2 regions of the Janthinobacterium darwini genome follow, and region 2 is predicted to be linked to the other one. Evidence: predicted binding sites of a transcription regulator. Region 2 holds the regulator's gene; the other holds the start of a gene.
The links. The regulator sigma-54, encoded in region 2, starts transcription at its own class of promoters, with help from an activator protein. The targets are predictions, from matches to a motif close to TGGCANGNAANCTGCTTT.

Region 1 (7,911 bases), on a different contig from region 2:
TGTTCATTTTTTGACCGCAAGTATGCATAGCGGTGATACAGGTAAACAAAAAACTGACGGCCTGGGCCGTCAGAAAAAAGAAAGCGCCCGGCGGACAGGGAGACGCCCATCCGAGTGGCCCGGGCGTTTCACCCCCTTACTTCGATGCCAGCTTGAAGACCCACACGGAACCGCCCTGCTCCAGGAAGTTGACCTTCTTCGCCACTTCGCCACCCCACAGTGGCACCGCGCCCCCCCAGCCGGATACGACGGCCACATATTGCGTATCGCCATCCTGCCAGGTGACGGGCGGCGCCACGACGCCGGAGCCCGTCTGGAATTTCCACAGCTCCTTGCCCGTCTTCGCGTCGACGGCTTTCAGGAAGCCTTCCGGCGTACCGTAGAACACCAGATTGCCGGCAGTACTCATCACGCCACCCCACAGCGGCGCATTGTTCTTGACTTCCCAAACGATCTTGCCCGTCTTCGGATCGATGGCGCGCATGGCGCCGATGTAGTCGTCAAACAAAGGCTTGATGGTGAAACCGGCACCGAGGAAGGCGCCGCCCTTCTTGTAGCTGATCGGCTCGTTCCAGATGTCCATGCCCCATTCATTCGCGGGAACGTAGAACAGCTTGGTCTGCGGCGAGTACGCCATCGGCATCTGATTTTTGGCGCCGAGGAAGGCCGGGGCGGAAAATACCGTCGTGCCCTTCTTGCCCTCTTCACCCTTGGTCGGATCGCCAGGGCGGTTGGCGGCGATGAAGTTCGGCCGTCCCGTCTTCAGGTCGATGCTGCTGGCCCAAGTGATCTTCTTTACGAACGGGAAGGCGTTTTGCAGCTTGCCGTTGTTTGCATCGATCACATAGAAGAAACCGTTGCGGTCAGCCTTGCCGCCGTAACGCTTGCCATCCATGTCGAAGGTGACGAACTCGTTCGCGCCATCGAAGTCCCAGGAGTCGTTCGGCGTGTTTTGATAGGCCCATTTGATCTGGCCCGTCTTCACGTCCAACGCCACGGTGGACGAGGAATAGAGATTGTCGCCGGGACGCAAATGGCTATTCCACGGTGCCGGGTTGCCGGTGCCAAAGTAGGCCAGCTTGGTTTGCGGATCGTAGGTTCCGCCCATCCAGGTCGAGGCGCCGCCCGTTTTCCACAGGTCGCCCGGCCAGGTCTTGTTCACGGTGCCAGACACGCCGTTATCCGTCGCCTTGCCATCCTTGTCGTAGCGGTGGCCCATGTGGCCCTCCACGGTCGGACGGCTCCACACCAGTTCGCCGGTCATGGGATTGCGCGCTTCGACCCGGCCCACAATGCCAAATTCCCCGCCCGATACGCCCGTCAGCAGCAAGCCTTCGGCGATCAGCGGCGCGGCAGTCATCGAGTAACCGGCAGCGTAGTCGTCGACCTTTTCCTTCCAGACGATCTTGCCCGTGTTTTGATCCAGCGCCACCAGGTAGGCGTCCAGCGTGCCGAAGATCACCAGGTTGCCGTACAGGGCGGCACCGCGGTTGACCACGTCGCAGCATGGCATGATGCCGTCTGGCAAGCGATGTTCATATTTCCACAGCTTGGCGCCCGTTTTCAAGTCGACGGCAAAGATGCGCGAATACGAGGCCGTGACAAACATCTTGCCGTTATGAATCAGCGGCTGCGATTCCTGGCCCCGCTGTTTTTCACCACCAAACGAGAACGACCAGGCCGGCACCAGCTTGGCCACGGTCTTGTCATTGATCTGCGTCAACGGCGAATAGCGCTGGCCCTGCGTGCCCATGCCAAACGACAGGACGCTAGACGGATTCTTCGCCGTGCTGTCGAGCATGGCACTGGTGACATTGCCCACGTCGGCCGCCTGGACCAACGAGGCGACACTCAAACCGACGACGATCCCCATGATTTTTTTCTGCACAATCATCTCCCTCTGTTATTAGTATGTGTGTGTAACTCTCAGGTGCTTTTTCTGTCGTGTTCATGCGGCTGGGCATGCAACAAGGCGCACTCTTCATCGGTGAACAGGCGCGAGCGCGTCAGGAAGCGCTTGCCTGTGCCGTTGTCGAGTGAAAACATGCCGCCATTGCCATCGACCACATCGATAATCAACTGGGTATGCTCCCAGTACTCGAATTGCTCGAGTCCCATGTAAAACGGTGTGCCATTCAAATTGCCGAGATAAATGTCGGTATCGCTGACATCGAACTCGCCCAGCGCATAACACATGGGCGCACTGCCATCACAGCAGCCGCCCGACTGGAAAAACATCAGCGGTCCGTGACGCTGGCGCAACTTGTCCATCATTTCCAGCGCCGCTACGGTGGCGACCACCCGGGCAATTGCTGCACTCATGGCATCCCTTTCTGCACGCCGCGCCCGGCCAGGGGCGCGGCGCGTGTGCCGGTTTAGAAGAAGCCCAGGGCTTTCGGGCTATAGCTCACCAGCAAGTTCTTCGTTTGCTGGTAGTGATCGAGCATCATCTTGTGGTTTTCGCGGCCAATACCCGATTGCTTGTAGCCGCCGAATGCGGCGTGGGCTGGATACAGGTGGTAACAATTGGTCCACACGCGGCCCGCCTGGATGGCGCGCCCCATGCGGAAGGCGCGCGAACCGTCGCGCGTCCACAAGCCGGCGCCCAGGCCATACAAGGTATCGTTGGCAATCGCCAGCGCTTCGGCCTCATCCTTGAAGGTGGTCACGGACACGACGGGCCCGAAAATTTCTTCCTGGAAGATGCGCATCTTGTTGTTGCCCTTGAACACGGTCGGACGCACGTAGTAGCCACCCTCCAGGTCGCCTGCCTGCGTATTGCGCTCGCCACCGGCCAGCACTTCGGCACCTTCCTGGCGGCCGATATCGAGGTAGGACAGAATTTTTTCCAGCTGCTCCTGCGACGCCTGGGCGCCGATCATGGTGGAAGAGTCGAGCGGATTACCCTGCTTGATGGCGGCCACGCGCTTCAAGGCTCGTTCGATGAATTTCTCGTAGATCGATTCCTGGATCAGCACGCGCGATGGGCAGGTGCATACTTCGCCCTGATTCAGCGCAAACATCGTGAAGCCTTCCAGGCACTTGTCGAAATAATCATCGTCAGCATCCATCACATCTTCAAAGAAGATATTCGGCGACTTGCCGCCCAGCTCCAGGGTGACGGGAATCAGGTTCTGCGCGGCGTAACCCATGATCAAGCGGCCCGTACCCGTTTCACCCGTGAAGGCGATCTTGGCGATGCGCTTGCTCGACGCCAGCGGCTTGCCCGCTTCCAGGCCGAAACCGTTGATGATGTTCAACACGCCCGGTGGCAGCAAGTCGCCGATCAGCTCGATCAACACCATGATGGAGGCGGGAGTCTGCTCGGCCGGTTTCAGGACCACGCAATTGCCGGCTGCCAGGGCTGGCGCCAGTTTCCACACGGCCATCAGAATCGGGAAATTCCACGGGATGATCTGGCCCACGACGCCCAGCGGTTCGTGGTAGTGGTAGGCATAGGTTTCCGCGTCGATTTGCGCGACGGAACCTTCCTGCGCGCGGATGCAGCCGGCGAAGTAACGGAAATGGTCGATGGCCAGCGGAATGTCGGCATTCATCGTCTCGCGGATCGGCTTGCCGTTATCGATGGTTTCCGCCGTGGCGATCAGGCTCAGGTTCTGTTCGATGCGGTCGGCGATGCGGTTCAGGATGTTGGCGCGCTCGGCAGGTGAAGTCTTGCCCCAGGCATCCTTGGCGGCATGGGCGGCGTCCAGCGCCAGCTCGACGTCTTCCGCCGTGGAACGGGCGATTTCGCAAAACGGCAAGCCCGTGATGGGCGTGATGTTAGGAAAGTATTCACCTTTTACTGGCGCAACGAATTTGCCGCCGATGTAATTGTCATAGCGTTGTTTGAAGGGATTGGCTACGCCCAGTTTGCTGATGTCTGCGAGATTCATGTCGTCCTCTATCGGGTTAATTAGAATGGAATTGCTGTAATTAAAATCAAACGTCCTGGTACAGATGGGGTGAGTACACGGAGTCTTCCGCAAATGCCGTGCCAGCTCGCCATCCCACTACAAACTTAGCGGGTTTTTCCCCGCTTACAAGGGCGTGGCGCCAAACCCGGCCCGCTTTTCATCGCCTGCCCCGGGCATGAAAGGCGGGCGTGGGTCTGTTTGGGTTTTGAACAAGGTGGCGGCGCCCTGTTCCAATCCGGGCCAGTGCTGTTGCTGCGCCCCTGCGCCGCTGCACAATGGAACAGGTGTGCCAGACTGGAACACCTGCGCCTGTGCCACTACCGAATCACCACGCCCCATGGCAATTCGCCCACGGCAATATCGGCCACCTTGCGCGCGCTGGCCGTATCGATGACGGAAACGCTGTTCGAGCGGCCATTGGCCACGTACAGCTTGGCACCGTCCGGCGTGATGGCCATATTCCACGGGCGCTTGCCGACGGGAATGGTGGCCGTGACCTGATTGCTGGCCGTATCGATCACCATCACCGTGCCATCCGTGCCGTTCGAGACATACACCTGCTTGCCGCTGGGATGGACAGCGATACCGTTGGCATTCTTGCCCGCTGGAATGGTGGCAATCGCCTTGCGCGCGGCCATGTCGATCACATACACGGCATTGACCAGTTCGCACGCCACATAGGCTCGGCCCGAATCGGGGCTGAAACCAATGCCGCGCGGACGCAGGCCGACAGCGATGGAAGCGACCTGGCGGCGTTGCGCAACATCAATGACATCGACTTGCTCGGCCTCTTCCGCGCTCACCAGCAGCCAGCGCCCATCGGGGCTGAACACGGCATGTTCCGGGTTCCGCCCTTGCACCTTGATGTCGGCGAGCAAGACACCCGTCTGGCCATCGAGCAAGGCCACGCTATTGTTTTCCTCGACGGCCACAGCCACGTAACGACCGTCATGGGATGCGCTGACGCCTTCGGGCGACTTGCCCAGCGCCACCGTGCGCAGGGGCGCGCCGCCTTCATTGTCAATCAGCAATAAGGCACTGCTGGCGGCATCCGTGACAAACAATTGCCGTCCTGTGGGGTCGGCGGCGATGCCGCGCGGACGCTTGCCTGCGGCAATCTGGCGCACTACCTGGTCGGTCGCCGTGTCGATCACGCTCAGGGTGCCCGATTTTTCATTGGGCACATAGGCAAACGGAGCGGCCTGGATGGCGCTGCTGGCGAGCACAGGCAGCAGCCAGCAAACCTGGCGCAAGCGCGAGAAGAAGTTGGGCATAATCACCTTTTCAATAGCAAAACGAGGGGAAAGCGCGCGGTATCGGCGCATCTGAACATTGCTGCATGCAAACGCCGTGCCACTGACACGCGTATAATTTCAGCCCACCAATGGAGACATGGCAGGCATATTGCTTGATAAGACTATGCAGACCTGCGCCGCTCACGCGTCCAAGCAGGCTTTTATTCACATTGGAGAACCCGCATGCAGCATCGTTTCCGCTTGAACACCATTGCCAGCCTGTTTGTCGCCGGCAGCGCCACCCTCGCCCCCCACGCTTTCGCCGCCGAGTCCGCTGACCTGGCCACCGGACAAGTCATGGATATGGTGGTCGTCAGCGGCAGCCGCATCGCCCACCCCAGCCAGGAAGTGCCGGCCTCGATCGATGTAGTCGACAGCGCCCGCATCCAGGAGGGCCAAATCCGCGTCAACGCGTCGGAAGCGCTGGCCGCCGTGCCGGGCCTGGTGGTGCAAAACCGCCAGAACTACGCACAAGACTTGCAAATCTCCTCACGCGGCTTCGGCGCCCGTTCGGCCTTCGGCGTGCGCGGCGTCAAACTGATCAGCGATGGCATTCCGGCCAGCATGCCCGATGGCCAGGGCCAGGCCGCCACCTTCAACCTGGACACGGCGGAGCGCATCGAAGTGCTGCGTGGGCCATTTTCTGCCATCTACGGCAACCATTCGGGCGGCGTGATCCAGCTCTTTTCCAAGGATGGGCAAAATCCCCCATCCGTCGAATTGAATGTGACGGGCGGCAGCTACGGCACCAGCAAGGTGGACTTGACGGCGCAAGGACAGGCAGGCGGCATCGGCTACGTGCTCGACGGCTCACGCTTCCGCACGGACGGCTTCCGCGACCACAGCGCCGCCACGCGCGAACAGGCTTTCGGCAAGATCAACGTCAAGCCCAATGCAGACAGCAAGCTGACCATCGTCGCCAACAGCCTGCATCAGGGCAATACGCAAGATCCCCTGGGCGTCACCTGGGCCACGTTTGCCGCCAACCCGCGCGCAGGCGAAATCGACACCAGCGATACGCAAAACCCGAAGCGCACCTTTGCCGAGCGCTACAACACGCGCAAAAGCATCGACCACCAGCAAATCGGCGCCACCTATGAACAGGCGTTCGGCGAGGACCGCCTGCATGTGACCGTGTATGGCGGCAACCGTGACGTGATTCAATATCAGGCCTTCAACAAGGGCTTCCAGGCGCCCCCCAAGCATTCCGGCGGCGTGGTTGACTTCAAGCGCCAGTTTTATGGCATCGATACAAACTGGCTGCACGTGAACCAGCTGGCAGGCGGCAAGCTGAGCACCACCATCGGCATCGATTACGGCCGCTCCAGCGATGACCGCACCGGCTATGAGAATTACATTGGCAATGGCTTTGGCGTAAAAGGCAAGCTGCGCCGCGACGAGCAGGATGTCGTCTCCAGCCTCGATCCGTATATCCAGGCGGAATGGCAAAGCGGCCCATGGCTGCTCAGCGCAGGTGTGCGCTACAGCAAGATGAAAGTGGCGGTCAACGACCACTTTCTCAGCAATGGCGACGACAGTGGCAGCCTGGAGTTCAGCCACACGACACCGGTGCTGGGTCTGCTGTATAAGCTGACGCCCAGCGTCAACGTCTACGCCAGCGCCGCACGCGGCTTCGAGGCGCCCACCCTGAACGAACTGTTTTACTCGGGCACGGGCAGCGGCTTCAATTACCAGCTGAAACCGGCCACCAGCACCAACCTGGAAGCGGGCATCAAAGCCAGGATCAATAGCAACACGCATCTGAATGCAGCCTTATTCCAGATCAAGACCAGCGACGAACTGGTGGTCGATCAATCGAGCGGCGGGCGCACCAGCTACCGTAATGGGGGCAAGACCTTGCGCCAGGGTATGGAAGTGTCGCTGGACTCCAGCCTGCCGTATGGCTTCACGACAAAAGTGGCGCTGACCAGCCTGCACGCCGTGTATGACCAGGCCTTCGGCAGCGTGCGCGAAGGCAGCCGCTTGCCGGGCGTACCCAGCGCCAACCTGTTCGCGGAACTGGCATGGAAAGACACGCTGGACCGTTTTGGCGCGGCACTGGAAAGCGTGGCCAGCAACCAGATCTACGCGGAAGACAGCAACAGCGAAAAACCGGCGCCAGGCTACACGGTGTTCAATGCCAGGGTCAACGCCAAGCAAAACGCGGGCAAATGGCGCTTCAAGGAATTTGCCCGCCTGAACAATCTTTTCGACAAGACCTATGTGGGTTCCGTCATCGTTGGCGACAGCAACAAACGCTACTATGAAGCGGCGCCGGGCCGTAACTGGCTGCTGGGCGCCAGCGCGCAATATTCGTTCTAAGAAAAAAGCCCGCGCATCTTCCAATGCGCGGGCTTCTTGGCATATCAACATAGCCTGCTACGGCCGTGCTTCCTTCACGCCATATTTCTCAAAGATGGCTTTCAATTCGCCGCTAGCCGCCATCTCGTTCATGGCCGCCTGCAGCAACTTGGCCACGTCGAGCTGCTGACGGCTGACAGCCAGACCCACGGCCCAGCCGGCACGCGGCAAGCGGGCGAACGCCACCTCGCTCAAGGGGAAAGCGGAATCGCTTTTCAGCACCGACTCGATTTCCGAACGATTCGCCAGCACGGCGTCGAGCTGGCCCGCCTGCAATTGCTGCAAGGCTTCGGCAGCCGTGTCGAAGATACGCACGTCGTCGCGGTACTTGCCATTGT
Region 2 (7,911 bases):
CTGCGCTATCTGATTGGCTTCCGCGAACACAATGAATTTCACGAGCAATGCGTGGAACGCATCTTTGTCGATATCTTGCGCCAGTGCAAGCCGCAAAAACTGTCCGTGTATGCGCGCTATACGCGCCGCGGGGGCCTCGATATCAATCCGTGGCGCAGCAACTACAGCACGGGCGCGATGCCGGGCAATCTGCGCAATGCGCGCCAGTAACACCGCACAACACCTTGAAATCATGCCAGCAGGAATATTGGCTGTGTTTTAAAACAACGTTGCGGTAGTGCCCCAGTGCATGTCAAAGACGCTGAAAAATCGGAAAATCGGCATTCGGCGGCGGAAAAACCGGTGCGCTACGTGTTTTTAATCAAGAAATAGCCGATACACCCCAGCGTTGGTTTTTTGCTAAAATGATGGCGACATGAGCTGTAGCGCCCACTGCGCCCGCAGCGGGCGTATACTGTTGAGAATTGGCGTTACAGGCCGCGGAAACAGGCCTATAATTCGGCTCGCAAGCCCTCTGCGCATTGCACCATTTCATTGAGTGTCATGACTAATCTTAGCAAAATATTATCTCTCGAAAACGTCCTGCTGGACCTGGAAGTCTCCAGTAAAAAGCGCGCTTTCGAGCAAGCCGGCCTGATCTTCGAAAACAATTACGGCATCGCCCGCTCTACCGTTTCGGACAATCTGTTTGCCCGCGAACGCCTGGGCTCGACTGGCCTGGGCCATGGCGTGGCTGTGCCGCATGGCAGGGTCAAGGGCAGCAAGACCCTGAAAGCGCCGCTGGGCGCCTTCGTGCGCCTGGCCGAGCCGATTCCCTTCGAGTCGCCCGATGGCAAGCCTGTCAATCTGCTGTTTTTCCTGCTGATTCCGGATCATGTCACCCAGCAACATCTGGAAATCCTGTCGGAAATCGCCGAAATGTTTTCCGACGACGCGTTCCGCACGGCGCTGGCCACGGATCCGGAACCGAAATCCGTGCATTCGCGCATCGTCAATTGGCAACCCAGTCTGCAAGCGGCAGGTTAAACTTCAGGTATTCCTCCACTCCTGAAGAAGACTGCCATGTTGCAAACGCCGCTGACGATACAACGCCTGTACGACGATAATCGTGAAAGTCTGCAACTGGGCTGGTTCGCCGGCTTCCCCGGCGGCGAACGCCTGATCTCGGGCGACGTCTCGTCGGCCGCCGACCAGGTGGGCCACTTGAACCTGATCCATCCGGGCCGCATCCAGGTCTTTGGTCACCAGGAAATCAATTACTATCAGCGCCTGAAGGTCAATACGCGCACCCATGTGATCGGTGAACTGATCGCCGGCGGCCCGCCCGCGCTCATCATCGCACAAGGGCTGGAAACGCCGCCCGACATCCTCGCCATCTGCGACGAGCAAAACATTCCCCTGTTCTCGACCCCGCTGCCGGCAGCGCAAGTGATCGACTTCCTGCGCGTCTACCTGTCGAAAAAGCTGGCGCAGCGCATCATCATGCATGGCGTGTTCATGGACGTGCTGGGCGTCGGCGTGCTGATCACGGGCGATTCGGGCCTGGGCAAGAGCGAACTGGGGCTGGAACTGATTTCGCGCAGCCACGGCCTGGTGGCCGACGACGCCGTGGAATTTTCGCGCATCGCGCCCAATATGATCGAAGGCCGCTGCCCGCCTCTTCTGCAAAATCTGCTGGAAGTGCGGGGCCTGGGCTTGCTTGACATCAAGGCCATCTTTGGCGAAACGGCCGTGCGCCGCAAGATGCGCTTGAAACTGATCGTGCATCTGGTGCGCCGCAATGCGCTGGAAGAAGAAGTCGAGCGCCTGCCCTTCCTGTTCCCCACGGAAGACGTGCTCGGCTTACCCGTGCGCAAGGTCGTCATCCCCGTCGCTGCCGGCCGCAACATCGCCGTACTGCTGGAAGCGGCCGTGCGCAATACCATCTTGCAGCTGCGCGGCATCGATACCTTGCAAGAGTTCATGGAACGGCAACGACTCGCCATGAGTGGCGATTAATGTTGCCAAGGAGTTCGCCCTTGCAAGGGCGAACCGTTACGCAGGCACGCAGCAACGCTGCGTGAATTCCCTGCTCACCAACGACTCGCCATGAGTGGCGATTAATGTTGCCAAGGAGTTCGCCCTTGCAAGGGCGAACCGTTACGCAGGCACGCAGCAACACTGCGTGAATTCCCTGCTCACCAACGACTCGCCATGAGTGGCGATTAATAACGTAGGTCGGATTAGCGGGGCAAGGCCCCGCGTAATCCGACAACAATGTTGGCCTATGCCGCAGCGTCGGCTTACGCGCTTTGCGCTAAGCCGACCTACTATCTGTGCTCGAGCATTTGCTTCACCAACATCACAATCAAAATTGCAATAATTTGTAAAGAGCATTGCCTTGGAGCGCAGTGCCGATCTTTATTGTATGATCAGCCTATGCATATCGTCCTTATCACCGGAATATCCGGCTCCGGTAAATCCGTCGCGCTCAATGTGCTGGAAGATACCGGTTACTATTGTGTTGACAACCTGCCACCGGCGCTCCTGCCCAGCCTGGTGCAAACGCTGCTCGACGAAGGTACACCGCAACTGGCCGTCGCCGTCGATGCGCGCAGCGCCGAGTCGCTGACCAGCCTGCCGCACAATGTGGCGCTGCTGCGCGACCAGGGGCACGACGTCAAGGTAATGTTCCTCACGGCCACCACGCATTCGCTGGTGGCGCGCTTCTCGGAAACGCGGCGCAGCCATCCCCTGTCGCATGAATTGCGCCCGAACCAGAATCCGGCCAGCCGCCGTACCCTGATCGAGTGCATCTCGGAAGAACGGGAACGCCTGTCGGCCATCGAACAGCTGGGTCATGTAATCGATACCTCGGAACTGAGCGCCAACAAACTGCGCGCCTGGGTCAAGGATATTGTCGCCTCCGAACGCGCGCCCCTGATCCTGTTCTTTGAATCCTTCGCCTTTAAACTGGGCGTGCCGCTGGACGCCGATTTCGTCTTCGACGTGCGGGCCTTGCCCAATCCCTATTACGACTTGGCGCTGCGCCCGCTCGACGGACGCGACGCACCCGTGATCGCCTTCCTCGACGCGCAGCCCAGCGCGCTGGAACTGCTGGCCGACATCCGCGCCTTCATCGAGAAATGGTTGCCATCATTCAAGTCCGACAACCGCAGCTACCTGACGGTGGCGCTGGGCTGCACGGGCGGCCAGCACCGCTCGGTGTACATGGCAGAACGGCTGGCGCAGTATTTCGGCCCCAATGAACGGGTCGTGCTACGCCACCGCGAACGTAGCTAGAACGCCATTAAAATCTACTGCGCTTCGGTATAGGTGGTCTGCGATGCTCATGTGCGTAAAGCACAGTTCCGCTTCTCAACCACCCCTCCCTTCCGCTCGCTACGGTGTTATTTGGCGTTGTTAATCCAGATGGCGCAGCGGATGCGCTTGCGCCGGCCAGACGGGGGCAAAGAAGCGCGCCACCATGGCCGCATCAACCTCGTCCAGGCTGGCAGGGTTCCAACGCGGAGCATTGTCCTTGTCGACCACCAGCGCGCGCACGCCTTCCAGCACTTCGCCATGCTCGAAATTGTGGCGCACCACGGTGCGCTCCATGCGCAGGCAATCGGCTACGCCCAGTTGGGCGCCCCGCTGCAACAATTCCAGGGTCACCGACATCATCAGCGGCGAACGCTGGCGCATGGCCGCCAGCGCCTTGCTGGCAAACGCGCTGTCATCCTGCGCCAGCGAAGCCATGATGGCAGCGACGGAGCCAGCGCCGAAATGGCGGTCCAGCGCCGCGCGCGCCATGGTCAGCGCAGAAACGCCCACCTGGGCCTGGAACGGCGCTGCCAGGGCCTTGATGGCGACCGGCAAGCCCTGGCCTGGCGTCGATTCGAACAGGGCCAGCAGCGCCCCCATCTGCGCCTCGGGCAGGTACACATCGGCCAGGCCCGTGTACAAGGCATCGGCCGCGTTGATCGTCAAGCCCGTCAAGCCCAGGTACAAGCCCAGCTGACCGGCCAGGCGAGACAGGAAATAACTGCCGCCCACGTCGGGAAACAGGCCGATATTGACTTCCGGCATGGCCATGCGCGTGCGGCCCGTCACAATGCGCAGGCGGTTGCCAGGCCCTGCCTGCGCCACGCCCATGCCGCCGCCCATCACCACGCCATCCATCACGGCGATATACGGTTTCGGATAGAAGTGGATTACATGATTTAAAGCATATTCTTCCGTAAAGAAATCTTCCAGCAACGCACTGCCGCCCTGCGGTGTGGCAAGGCCTGCATCGTAAAAGAAACGGATGTCGCCACCGGCGCACAGGGCTTTCTCACTGCTGGAACGGATCACCACGGCGTCCACCTGCGGATCGTCGCGCCAGGCCAGCAAAACGGTACTCAGAGCGCGCACCATCTCCAGCGACAGGGAATTCAGGGCTTTGGGGCGGTCGAGCACGATGTGGCCCGTGCGGTTGCGGATGGAGGTCTGGACGAAGTCGCTCATGGCAAAGTAAATAGAAGTGAGAACGGGCACATTCTAGCGCCTGTGAGGGGAACATAGCGCTCAACAGCTACGGGCGCAAAAAAGGGCGCAATGTGCGCCCTTAGTTGATCACAACCAGTTGAAAGTCGCAGGCCGCTTAGGCGGCGGCGAATTCTTCTTCCGAGTTGTCTGGCAGATGCTTGATCGCCTCTTTACCGTGCCCTTGCACTTTGGTTTTGTACTTCATCACTTGCCTGTCCAGCTTGTCGATCAGGATATCGATGGCGGCATACAGGTCGTGCGCCAGACTTTCCACATAGACAGTTTTGCCACTCAGACGCAAATTGACTTCGGCCTTTTGACGTTTTTCTTTCTCTTTGAGGTTATCCACGGTCAGAATCACGGCGATATCGATGACTTGATCGAAATGCCGTTTCACGCGTTCCAGCTTCGTTTGTACGTATTCACGGATGGCTGGTGTGACTTCGAGATGATGTCCGCTGATGGTGAGATTCATACACACTCCTAAAGATGATCGGGTTCGTGCGGTCCATCGTATCCGGCCCGCAGAGGAACCGAAAAAAACTTACAAACACTTACGCAGGCTCACTGGCGGAATTTTCAACGCTTCCCGGTATTTGGCAACAGTACGTCGCGCAATCACCATGCCTTGTTCCCCCAGCATGTCCGCAATCTTACTGTCGGATAAAGGATTTTTAGGGTCTTCTGCTCCTGTCAGTTGCACGATCAATGCCCGTATCGCCGTCGATGACGCTTCGCCCCCCGCTTCGGTGGCGACGTGGCTACCAAAGAAATATTTCAACTCGAACATGCCGTGCGGGGTCAGCATGTACTTTTGAGTTGTTACGCGCGAGATAGTACTCTCGTGTAAACCCAGTGTATCAGCTATTTCACGGAGCACAAGGGGGCGCATGGCAACGGCCCCATGCGAGAAAAAGTTCTTTTGTCTTTCTACTATCGCTTGCGCTACACGCAGGATGGTGTCGAAGCGCTGGCGCATATTCTTGATCAGCCACTTGGCTTCCTGCAACTGTGCGCCCATGGCACCCTCGCCCTTGCCCTGCTTGAGCAAGTTGGCGTACATGGCGTTGACGCGCAGGCGAGGCATGACGTCGTTGTTCAGTGTGACTTGCCAGCCATTGCGCGCGCGCTTGACGACGACGTCGGGCACCACGTAATCGGACACGTCCGAGGCGAACACGGCACCCGGATGCGGGTTGCACTGGCGAATCACCGTCTGCGCTTCGCGCAAGTCTTCATCATCGCAATCGAGGGCTTTTTTCAGCTTGTTAAAATCGCGCTGGGCAAACCAGGCCAGGTGTTTTTCCACAATGACGAGGGCCATGCGCCGCGTCACCATGGCGATGTGCGGCAAGCGCTTGATTTGCAGCGCCAGGCATTCGGACGCGTTGCGCGCGCCCACGCCGGGCGGATCGAAACTTTGCAACAGGGACAAGGCCGTACGCATCTCGTCAGCGTCGATTTCCAGCTCTTCCGGCAAACGCGCCAGGATGTCGTCGAGCGACTCTTCCAGGTAGCCATTGTCGTCGAGCGCGTCGATGATCAGCTCGACGAGCGCGCGGTCGCGCAACTCGAGCACCGTCACGCGCATCTGCTCCATCAGGTGTTCGCGCAAGGTGCAGTGGTGGGCTTCAAGTTGCGGACGGGAATCTTCGTCGTCGGGCGCCTTGCCCCTGCTCGCCTCGCTCCAGTCGCTGTCGCCGCCCTCCGCTGCGGCAGGGCTGTCGCCAGCCTCGCCATCAAAGGTTTCCGCTTCGGCCGGCGCGGCGGGTGCCTCCTGGCCTGGCGGCTGGGGCGGTGCTTCGGCCGGCGCGGCCGTGGAACTCAAGGCGCCGTCGGACAGCAGGCGCAGCGAACGGTCGAGCGGATCGTCGAGGCGTTCGAGCAAGGGATTGTCCGTCAGCAACTGCTCCAGCTCCTGGTGCAATTCCAGTGTAGACAATTGCAACAGGCGTATCGATTGCTGCAACTGCGGCGTCAGTGCCAGGTGCTGCGAAGTGCGCAGCTGCAATGATTGTTTCATTGGCTCACATACGGAAGTGTTCGCCCAGATAGACCCGGCGTACCGACTCGTTCGCGATGATGTCGTCGGGGCGTCCCGACGCCAGCACCGAGCCCTGGTTGATGATGTAGGCACGGTCGCAGATACCCAGCGTCTCGCGCACATTATGATCGGTGATCAGGACGCCGATATTGCGCTCCTTCAAGAAGCGCACGATACGCTGGATCTCGATCACGGCGATGGGGTCGACACCGGCGAACGGCTCGTCGAGCAGGACGAAACGGGGGTCGGTGGCCAGCGCGCGGGCGATTTCCACGCGGCGGCGCTCGCCGCCAGACAGCGACAGCGCCTGATTCTCGCGCAATTTTTCAATCTGCAAGTCGGCCAGCAATTTATCCAGGCGCTCCTCGATCTCGGCCTTCTTCAAGGGACGGCCTTCGACGGTCTGGATTTCCAGCACGGCACGGATATTGTCTTCCACCGTCAGCTTGCGGAACACGGACGCTTCCTGCGGCAGATACGACAGGCCCATCTGCGCGCGGCGGTGGATCGGCAGGCGGGAAATATCCACGCCGCTGATATCGATACTGCCGCCGTCCGACGGCACCAGGCCGACGATCATATAGAACGAGGTGGTCTTGCCGGCGCCGTTCGGCCCCAATAGCCCGACCACTTCTCCGCATTCGACTTGCAGCGAGACATCATGCACGACTTGCCGCTTGCCATAGGTTTTTTGCAGCCCGCGAACGATCAGGGTGCTGCCGCAACGAGTATTGTCCATTATTTATTTCCTGACGCGGGCGTGGCCGGCGCTTTCTCCGCCGCCGGTGCCTTGGGCTTCGGCTGGATCACCATGCGCACGCTGCCGCCATCGGGGGTGCTGGTGCCGCTATCGGAATTTTCCATCGCAAATTCCTCCTTGCGGCTGTCATACGAGATGAAGGCGCCGTTGGCCACGTCGGTCGGCTTCGTGCCTTCCAGGCGCGTCAACTTGGCCTTGGAAAACAGTTTCACGACTTCCGTCTTGTTGTTGTATTCCACGCGCTCCGCCTCGCCCTCCACCCACAGGTCGCCTGCGCCATCGCGCTTCTGGCGGAAGGTGGCCAGCTTGCCAGGATCGGCCCAGAAAGTGATGAACTGGTAGCCTTGCGGGTCTTCCGTGATCAGGGCCCGGCCCGCCTTCATGGTCAGAGTCCCTTTCACCAGCACCACATCGCCCGTCAGGGTACGCACCTGCTTGACGTCATCGACGTGGCCGCTACGAGCCGTGATGATGGCTTCCTTCTCGGAATCGGCTTTCTCGGCATGTGCCGTGCCCACGATGCCCAGCGAGCAAATGGTCGAGAATAGAGTCAATAGCAAGATGTTCTTCATAGTATGGTTTCCTTGTTTCATTCTGT

Region 1: ACQ4WZ_RS26850 (beta-propeller fold lactonase family protein) is a predicted target of sigma-54. The motif match lies at 5,256-5,273, and genes of this name have one in related genera.

The regions. Positions count from the first base shown of each region.
Region 1 is NZ_JBNYXX010000009.1:7,297-15,207, reverse strand. It holds gene ACQ4WZ_RS26865 (PQQ-dependent methanol/ethanol family dehydrogenase) at 137-1,873, opposite strand; gene ACQ4WZ_RS26860 (DUF779 domain-containing protein) at 1,927-2,322, opposite strand; gene adh (aldehyde dehydrogenase) at 2,376-3,896, opposite strand; gene ACQ4WZ_RS26850 (beta-propeller fold lactonase family protein) at 4,235-5,191, opposite strand; gene ACQ4WZ_RS26845 (TonB-dependent receptor family protein) at 5,396-7,534, shown strand; gene ACQ4WZ_RS26840 (substrate-binding periplasmic protein) at 7,592-7,911, opposite strand, start outside.
Region 2 is NZ_JBNYXX010000005.1:78,440-86,350, reverse strand. It holds gene queF (NADPH-dependent 7-cyano-7-deazaguanine reductase QueF) at 1-210, shown strand, start outside; gene ACQ4WZ_RS23620 (PTS sugar transporter subunit IIA) at 544-1,026, shown strand; gene hprK (HPr(Ser) kinase/phosphatase) at 1,063-1,998, shown strand; gene rapZ (RNase adapter RapZ) at 2,419-3,282, shown strand; gene ACQ4WZ_RS23605 (enoyl-CoA hydratase/isomerase family protein) at 3,403-4,488, opposite strand; gene hpf (ribosome hibernation-promoting factor, HPF/YfiA family) at 4,625-4,984, opposite strand; gene ACQ4WZ_RS23595 (RNA polymerase factor sigma-54) at 5,054-6,532, opposite strand; gene lptB (LPS export ABC transporter ATP-binding protein) at 6,537-7,292, opposite strand; gene lptA (lipopolysaccharide transport periplasmic protein LptA) at 7,292-7,885, opposite strand; gene lptC (LPS export ABC transporter periplasmic protein LptC) at 7,911-7,911, opposite strand, start outside.